2 regions of the Amycolatopsis sp. FBCC-B4732 genome follow, and region 2 is predicted to be linked to the other one. Evidence: riboswitches for the same ligand, from Rfam matches in the RefSeq annotation. Region 2 holds a riboswitch; the other holds the start of a gene.
The links. Region 2 has a riboswitch for S-adenosylmethionine ahead of MUY14_RS20530 (aminotransferase class V-fold PLP-dependent enzyme). Riboswitches for the same ligand answer to the same signal wherever they lie in the genome.

Region 1 (4,072 bases), 4.7 Mb from region 2:
CGGTCGCGGAGAAGGTCCGCGACGCGCGTGGCGGCTACAGCGCCTGGCCGGTCTGCGGCAAGAAGGCCTGAGTTTCGCTTCGGAACGGCCCCCGTCCTTTTTGGGCGGGGGCCGTTTCGTCTGCGGTCCGCACCGAGCGGAACAGAGCCGGAGTCCGGTCGGTAAGCTCGCCCGGTGGTTGAACTGTTGGGACCGGCCGAGATCCGGGCGCTGGCGGCCGAGCTGGACGTGCGGCCGACCAAGAAGCTCGGGCAGAACTTCGTGCACGATCCCAACACCGTCCGGCGGATCGTCGAGCTGGCGAGCGTCACCGAAGACGACGTCGTCCTCGAGGTCGGGCCCGGGCTCGGGTCGCTGACGCTGGGCCTGCTCGCCACCGGGGCGCGGGTCGTCGCCGTCGAGATCGATCCCAAGCTCGCCGCGCGGCTGCCCGAGACGGTCGCCGAGCGGGGGGCCGAAGCCGCCGGCCGGCTGACTGTCGTCGGGGCCGACGCGCTGCGCGTCAAGGACGCCGACCTACCCGGCGAGCCGACCGCGCTCGTCGCCAACCTGCCCTACAACGTCGCCGTGCCGGTCGTGCTGCACCTGCTCGCCGAAGTGCCCTCGCTCGCCTCCGGGCTCGTCATGGTGCAGACCGAGGTCGCCGAGCGGATGGCGGCCGGGCCGGGCAGCCGGATCTACGGCGTCCCGAGCGTCAAGCTCGCTTGGTACGGTCCCGCACGGAAAGTCGCCGCGGTACCACGGTCGGTGTTCTGGCCGGTGCCCAACGTGGATTCCGCGCTCGTCGCCTTCGAGCGCGCCGCCACCCCGGCGTCCGAAGACCGGGATGGTCTCTTCTCCCTGGTTGACGCCGCTTTCTCACAACGCAGGAAAACGCTACGCGCCGCGCTCGCGGGCTGGGCGGGCTCGGCCGAACGGGCCGGGGAGCTCCTGACGGCCGCCGGGGTCGACCCGAAGACCCGGGGCGAGCAGCTCGACGTGCACGCTTTCGCCCGGATCGCGGCACGCGCGCGGGTCCACCACTGAATCCACCACAGTGGAGGCGGTGAAAAACGCACGTTTCGGCCGTCACCCCGTGACTGCGACACCTCCAGTCGTGTGATGTGGGCCAACGGGCTTGCTTTCGCTCCGTGGGATCGGCTTAACTCAGTACGTCCATCCCGAGCGACCGAGAGACCTGGCTCGTCGAAGTCGCAGCAACCACCCTCCACAGGGCAGGTGCTACCGCCAGGACCGATGGAGGCCGTTTTCGATGAAGAGGGTAGCTCGCCCCCTGCTGTTGACCAGGCGCCGCGTTGTCGACGAAGGCCGCCGCTCCGTCTCCGCATGTCGACGCTCGCGCTGAGCTTCGTCTGAGCCGACACACCCCTTCTTCACGCACCGTCCACTGAGGACGGACACTCGCTTGCGGCCGGGCGCGCCCTAGTGCGCTGCGCCCTGTTTTTCTGGAGCTATCGTGATCACGGTCGAAAACCTGTCCAAATCCTTTGCCACCAACGGAGATTCCGTCGTCGCCCTGCACGACGTGAGCGTCGAGGTCCAGGCCGGCTCGCTGTTCGGCGTCGTCGGCCCGGCCGGTTCGGGCAAGTCCGTCCTGGCCCGGTGCATCGCGCTGCAGGAGCGCCCCGACCGCGGCGTCGTCCGGCTGGACGGCCTCAACACCGGCACGCTCGACGGCCGCCGCCTCCGCGAGATCCGCCGTCAGCTCGGGGTCGTTTCGACGAAGCCGGAGCTGATCGCCGAGCGCACCATCGCCGGCAACATCGCTTCCCCGCTGGAGCAGCTCGGCGTCGACGGCCCGCAGCGCCGCAGCCGGGTCGGCTCGCTGCTCGACCTCGTCGGCCTGACCCCGCGCGCCGCGCAGCGTCCCGGTGAGCTCACCGCTGGTCAGCTTCGCCGCGTCGCGGTCGCGAAGGCGCTGGCCGCCGCGCCCGCCGTGCTGCTCGCCGACGACCCGACCGCCGGGATCGACCCGGAGGAGGCCGGCTCGGTGCTCACCGTGCTCGACCGCGCCCGCTCCGAGCTCGGCACCACGGTCGTCGTCACGACGCCGGACGCGGGCGTCGTCCGCCGGCTCTGCGACGACGTCGCGGTGCTGGAAGACGGCACCGTCGTCGAGCGCGGCACCGTGCTCGACCTGATCTCGAACCCGGGCAGCCGCACCGCGCAGGCGCTGCTGCCGGCCATCGAGACCTCACGCTCGCAGTCCTCGCGCTACGACCGCGCGGTCGACGTCGTGCTGGTCGGGTTCGCGTCGGTGGGCGCGCTGCTGCCCGAGGCCGCCGGCCGCTTCGACGTCGAGTTCGCCACCATCGGCGGCGGGCTGACCCGGATCGGCGACACCCCGGTCGGCCGCTTCCGCCTCGGCGTCCGCGGCGAGCGCGCCGACGCGGCGCTGGCGTGGGTCGCCGAGCGCGGCGGCCACGTCACCCAGACCGCCCGCGGCCCCCAGGCCGTCGTCGCCGCCTGATCTCATCGGTCGTGAAGGCCACCTCGAGGAATTCGAGGTGGCCTTCACGGCGTTCAGCGGGAGCCGCGCGGGAGGACCAGGAACGCGCCCACCTGCTGCGACGTCGTCACGAACGCCGAAGCCGCGCCCGCGTCCCGCGCGCCGACGTCGCGGGTGGCGACGTTCAGCACCACCGGCATGCACAGCCCGGCCCCGACGCCGAGCAGCAGCTGCATCGGCAGGACGACCCCGGCGTAGGACGCGTCCGGCGTCAGCCGCGTGGCCGCCACGAGCCCGCAAGCCAGCACGGACAACCCGCCCGGCCGGCAGCGGCCGCGGGCCGACGCGCGGGAGCAGCCGTCCCGAAAGCTGGGTCGACGTCAGCATGTTCGCCCCCAGTGTCGGCAGGAACGCCAGCGCCGCGGCGAGCGCGCCGTAGCCCAGCACGACCTGCAGCTGGTAGGTCAGGAACAGGAACATCCCGAACGCGCCGAACGAGGCCGCCCCGATCGTCAGGTAGGCGGCGGCGCGAGCGCGGTCGCGCACCACCGCGAGCGGCAGCAGCGGGTTCGGGTGCCGGGCCTGCCAGCGCACGAACCAGCCGAGCGGGAACAGCGACAGCACGAGGAAACCCAGCACTGGCAGGGAAAATCCCTGAGTGGCCACTTCGGACGGCCGTCGGCGGCACGGCAAACCAGGCGCCCGGCCCGGCCAGCACGGCGACCGGCACGTTGACGTAGAGGCTCCAGCGCCAGCCGAGGAACTGCGTGAGCGCGCCGCAGACGGTGAGGGCCGGCGCGGAGCCGGACATCATGATGGCGCCGAAGATCCCGAACGCCTTCCCGCGTTCGCGGGGGTCTGTGAAGGTGAGCGTCAGCAAAGACATCGTCGACGGCGCCGGCAGCGCGGCGAACACGCCCTGCGCGGTGCGGGCGCCGATCAGCCAGCCCGCCGACGGGGCCGCGCCGCCGACCGCGGATGCCACGGCGAACCCGGCGATGCCGACGAGCAGGGTGGTGCGGCGGCGGAGCCGGTCGGCCAGCCGCCCGCCGAGCAGCAGCAGGCCGCCGAACGCCAGCGTGTACGCCGAAATCGTCCACTGGCGGCCGGTGCCGGACAGGCCCAGCGCGCTGGGCCGACGGCAGGGCGATGTTCACGACGGTCGTGTCGAGCACGACCATCAGCTGGGCCAGGCCCAGTGCGGCGAGCGCGAGCCAGCGGCCCGCGACGCGCTCCGGCGCGGTGGTGGTCACGGTGAACCCCGAGGTAAGCTGCAGATGCATTGCTAGTCGGCCGTCAAGTAAGTTGAGGGGTGGAGCATGGCCGGGCGACGCACCGACACGCGCGAACGCATCCAGCGCGTCGCGCTCGAGCTGTTCGCCGAGCAGGGGTACGAAGGCAGCTCGCTGCGGGAGATCGCCGAGCGGCTCGAGGTGACGAAAGCCGCGCTGTACTACCACTTCCGCACGAAGGAGGACATCGTCACGAGCCTCCTCGAGGACTGGGGGACGGCGCTCGACGACCTCCTCGAGCGCGAAACCCGGCCCGAGGAGCTGCTCACCGCGTACGCCGGGCTGGTCGAAAGCAAGTTCGGCCCGGTCATCGGCCTGGTGCAGCGCAACG
Region 2 (4,072 bases):
CGAACTGGAGTCCGGCATCAACGACGCGCCGGCCTACATCGCCGTCGTCGTGCTGGCCGAAGGCACCACTGTGGACTGGTCGCTGCCGCTGCTTGTGGTCTACGAGCTCGCGGCGGGCCTGGCCATCGGGCTCGCGTTCGGCTGGCTCGGCGGGATCGCGCTGCGCCGCGCCGCGCTGCCGGCGACCGGCCTGTACCCGCTGGCCACGGTCGCGGTGTGCGTCGTGGCGTATTCGTCCGGGCAGCTGCTGCACGCGTCCGGGCTGCTCGCCACCTACGTCGCCGCGCTGGTGCTCGGCAATTCGCGGCTCCCGCACCGCTCCGACACGCTCTCGTTCGCCGAGGGGCTGGGCTGGCTGGCCCAGATCGGGTTGTTCGTGCTGCTCGGCCTGTTCGCCTCGCCGGGCCGGCTGCTCGACGCGATCGTGCCCGGCCTGGTCGCGGGCGCCGTCGTGCTGCTGCTGGCGCGGCCGATCTCGGTCGTGCTGGCGATGCTGCCGTTCCGGCTGCCGTGGCGGGAACAGGCGTTCCTGTCGTGGGCCGGACTGCGCGGCGCGGTGCCGATCGTGCTCGCCATGATCCCGCTGTCGCACGGGGTGCCCGGCGCGCAACGGCTGGTCGACGCGGTGTTCGTGCTGGTCATCGTGCTGACGCTGCTGCAGGGCGCGACGCTCGGCCCGCTCGGGCGCTGGCTCGGGCTGGCGAAGAAGTCCGAGGCGCACGAGATCGAGGTCGACTCGGCCCCGCTGGACGAGCTCGGCGCCGAACTGCTGCAGGTGCGCATCCAGCCCGGGTCCAAGCTGCACGGCGTGTACCTCTCCGAGCTGCGGCTCCCCGTCGGCGCGACGGTCAGCCTGGTCGTCCGCGGCGAGGCGGGCTTCACCCCGCAGAAGACCAGCCGGCTGCAGGAGCACGACCAGCTGCTGGTGGTCACGACGTCGGCGGTGCGCGACGCCGTCGAGCTCCGGCTGCGCGCCGTCGACCGGGCCGGGCGCCTGGCCCGCTGGAAGGGCGAGTCGGGTCGCTGACGCGGCCGGCTCTCGTTCTCATGGGCGGGTACCCACGCCGCTCGCCGACGCACCTCGCCGACGACGCCGTGACCCCGCTGCCCGGCCGGTTCCGCGCGAAGCCCTGACCAGGGCGCACTGTGAACGGCGTCTCAGAATGTGAGGAGGGGGTTGGCCACCCGGCGCGTTCTCGGTTACCTTCTGTGCCAGGTCATGAGTGCCAGCGCGAAGCCCCGGCTTGCTGGCCGGCAACCCTCCTACCGCGGTGGGGTGCCCCGGGTGAAGACCGGGCCGGTCGCGTCCCGCGACGGGCAAGCGCGGGCCCCTCGCCGGGGTCCCCCGGACCGCCGAGGAGGCACCCCGATGACTCTCGCCATCGACCGCACCAGCGCCACGACTTCCGGAACCCCGCACGCCGCCGAACCGGCTCTCGCCACCGCCCCGGCCGCCCGCGGCGCCGAAACCCTTGCCCCGCAGGGCATCCCCGCCGTCGCCGGCGCGTCGCTGCGCGTCCCGCTCGTCACCGGCGAAACCATCGGGTACGCCAACCTCGACCACGCGGCGAGCGCCCCCTGCCTCGACGCCGTCCGCGCCAAGGTCGACGAGTTCCTGCCCTGGTACGCCAGCGTCCACCGCGGCGCCGGCTTCGCCTCGCAGGTCTCCACCAAGCTCTACGAGCGCACCCGCGACGTCCTGCGCCGGTTCGTCGGCGCCCGCCGGACCGACACCGTCGTCTTCACCCGCAACACCACCGACTCCTTCAACCTGCTCGCCCGCAGCCTGCCGCGGCACACCACCGTCGTCGTCTTCGACACCGAGCACCACGCCGCGCTGCTGCCGTGGCAGGGCCCGAACGTCCGGCGGATCCCGGCCCCGCGCACGCGTCTCGCGGCAGTGTCCGCTGTGGACGAAGCGCTCGCGGGTTCCCCGCAGGGGCCCCGGCTCGTGGTCGTCACCGGCGCGTCCAACGTGACCGGTGAGCTGCTGCCGGTGGCCGAAATCGCCGCCGTGGCGCGGAAGCACGGCGCCCGCATCGCCCTCGACGCCGCGCAGCTCGCGCCGCACCGCCGGATCTCGATCCGGGACCTGGACGTCGACTACGTCGCCGTTTCCGGCCACAAGCTGTACGCCCCCTTCGGCGCCGGTGCGCTGATCGGCCGCGCGGACTGGCTGCGCGCCGCGCGCCCGTACCTCGCCGGCGGCGGCGCGACGAAGCTCGTCACCGAAGCCGCCGTCGTCTGGAACGACGGTCCCGAGCGCCACGAAGCCGGTTCGCCCAACACTGTCGGCGTGTACGCGCTCGGCGTCGCGTGCGAGACCCTCTCCCGTGACTGGGACGCCGTCGTCGCGCACGAACAGGCGCTGCTCACCCGGCTGCGCAAGGGACTCGAGAGCCTCCCGGGCTGCGCCGAACTGCGCCTGTTCGACGCGCCGGTCGACCGTGTCGGCACGGTCAGCTTCACCGTCGCGGGGTTCGACCCGGGCTGGCTCGCGGCGGTCCTGTCCGCGGAGTACGGCATCGGCGTGCGCGACGGCGCCTTCTGCGCCCACATCGCGGCCAAGCGCCTGATCGCCGTCGCCGGTGGCGAGGGGCAGCAGGCGATCCGCGTCAGCCTCGGCCTGGGCAGCACCGAAGAGCACGTCGACCGCGTGCTGCTGGCGTTGCGCCGGATCGTCGCGCGCGGAGCGGACTGGGAGTACGCGAAGGTGGACGGCCGCTGGGCGCCGGTCGGCGACCCGCGGGAGCTCCCGCCGTTCTGCTGAGCGTTAGCCTGGCCCGATGGGGAGAGGATCGCGTTTCTGGTTTCCGCTGGCGTTGCTGGGGTTCGCGCTGATCGGCGCGGCGGTGGTGCGGCTGCTGTCGCGCCGGAGCCCGGCCGAGGGCGACGCCGTGAACCTCGTTTCCGGACCGCTGGAGCAGCAGCACCTCGGCACCGGCGGCGTCGGCGGCACGGGCTACCCGGCGACGCAGTTCTTCACCCAGGACACCTACTACGCCGCGGGGGCGGAGCTGCCCGCCGGGCCGGTGTGGCTGGTCGCGCTGCTCGTGGTGGTGGCCGGCACGGCCGTCTGGTACGCCCTCGCGCTGCGTCCCGCCCGCACCGGGTGGTTCGTCCTCGGCACGCTCGGCGCGCTGCTCGCCGTCCCGCTGCTCGACCTGGTCGGGTCCTGGCAGTTCCGGCTCGGGGACGGGCTGCGCGGCCCGCTGCTGGCCACCGTCGGCCTGCTGGTGCTCGCGGCGTACGAACGCAGCGTGTTCGTCCTGGTCACCGCGGCCCTGTTCGTGCTCGTGGCCGTCGTGCTCTCGGCGGACCTCGTGGGCGTGCTGCTGGCGGCGCTCGTCCTGCTCGCCGCCGCCTTCGCCGCCCTGCTCCGGCACCGCCGCGACACCGCTTGACCAGCGCCGTGGACAATGGACCGGTGAGCACCGAGCCCAGCCGTTCCGAACCCGACACCGCCGCGCCCGAAGAGGCGGTGCCCGACCCGGCTGCCGACGCCCCGGAGAACCCCGAGGTCCCGGCGAAGCCGTTGCTGCCGAAGCGGCGGGTCGGCTGGGTGTTCGCGATCGCCGTCGTGTTCTGGGCGATCGACCTGGTGACGAAGAACCTGGTCACCGCCAACCTGGAGGGCAAGGAGCCGGTCAAGATCCTCGGCGGGCTCATCTACCTGCAGGTGATCCGCAACCCCGGCGCCGCGTTCTCGATGGCCACCGGCATGACGTGGGTGCTGGCGCTGGTCGCGCTCGCCGTCGTCATCGCGATCATCTGGCTGTCGCGGCGGCTGCGCTCGATCGGCTGGGCGATCGGCCTCGGCCTGGTGCTCGCCGGGGCCACCGGCAACCTGACCGACCGCATCTTCCGCGCGCCCGGCGGGCTGCAGGGCCACGTCGTCGACTTCATCTCGGCGTTCGCGCCCAACGGCAAGGGCTTCGCGATCTTCAACATCGCCGACTCGGCGATCTGCGTCGGCGGCGCGCTGATCGTGCTGCTGTCCCTGCTGGGCAAGGACTACGACGGCACGTCGACCAAGGACAAGAAGAAGATCGAGAAGACGCAGGAGGAGCAG

Region 1: another riboswitch for S-adenosylmethionine. It lies ahead of MUY14_RS42525 (methionine ABC transporter ATP-binding protein); the one in region 2 lies ahead of MUY14_RS20530 (aminotransferase class V-fold PLP-dependent enzyme).

Annotation. Positions count from the first base shown of each region.
Region 1 is NZ_CP095376.1:9,339,060-9,343,131, forward strand. Features, by position in the region: gene MUY14_RS42515 (resuscitation-promoting factor) at 1-71, shown strand, start outside; gene rsmA (16S rRNA (adenine(1518)-N(6)/adenine(1519)-N(6))-dimethyltransferase RsmA) at 175-1,026, shown strand; SAM riboswitch class I at 1,153-1,243, shown strand; gene MUY14_RS42525 (methionine ABC transporter ATP-binding protein) at 1,457-2,470, shown strand; gene MUY14_RS42530 (hypothetical protein) at 2,524-2,739, opposite strand; gene MUY14_RS42535 (MFS transporter) at 2,721-3,575, opposite strand; gene MUY14_RS42540 (TetR/AcrR family transcriptional regulator) at 3,769-4,072, shown strand, end outside.
Region 2 is NZ_CP095376.1:4,677,985-4,682,056, reverse strand. Features, by position in the region: gene MUY14_RS20535 (potassium/proton antiporter) at 1-1,027, shown strand, start outside; SAM riboswitch class IV at 1,216-1,330, shown strand; gene MUY14_RS20530 (aminotransferase class V-fold PLP-dependent enzyme) at 1,370-2,770, shown strand; gene MUY14_RS20525 (hypothetical protein) at 2,787-3,404, shown strand; gene lspA (signal peptidase II) at 3,428-4,072, shown strand, end outside.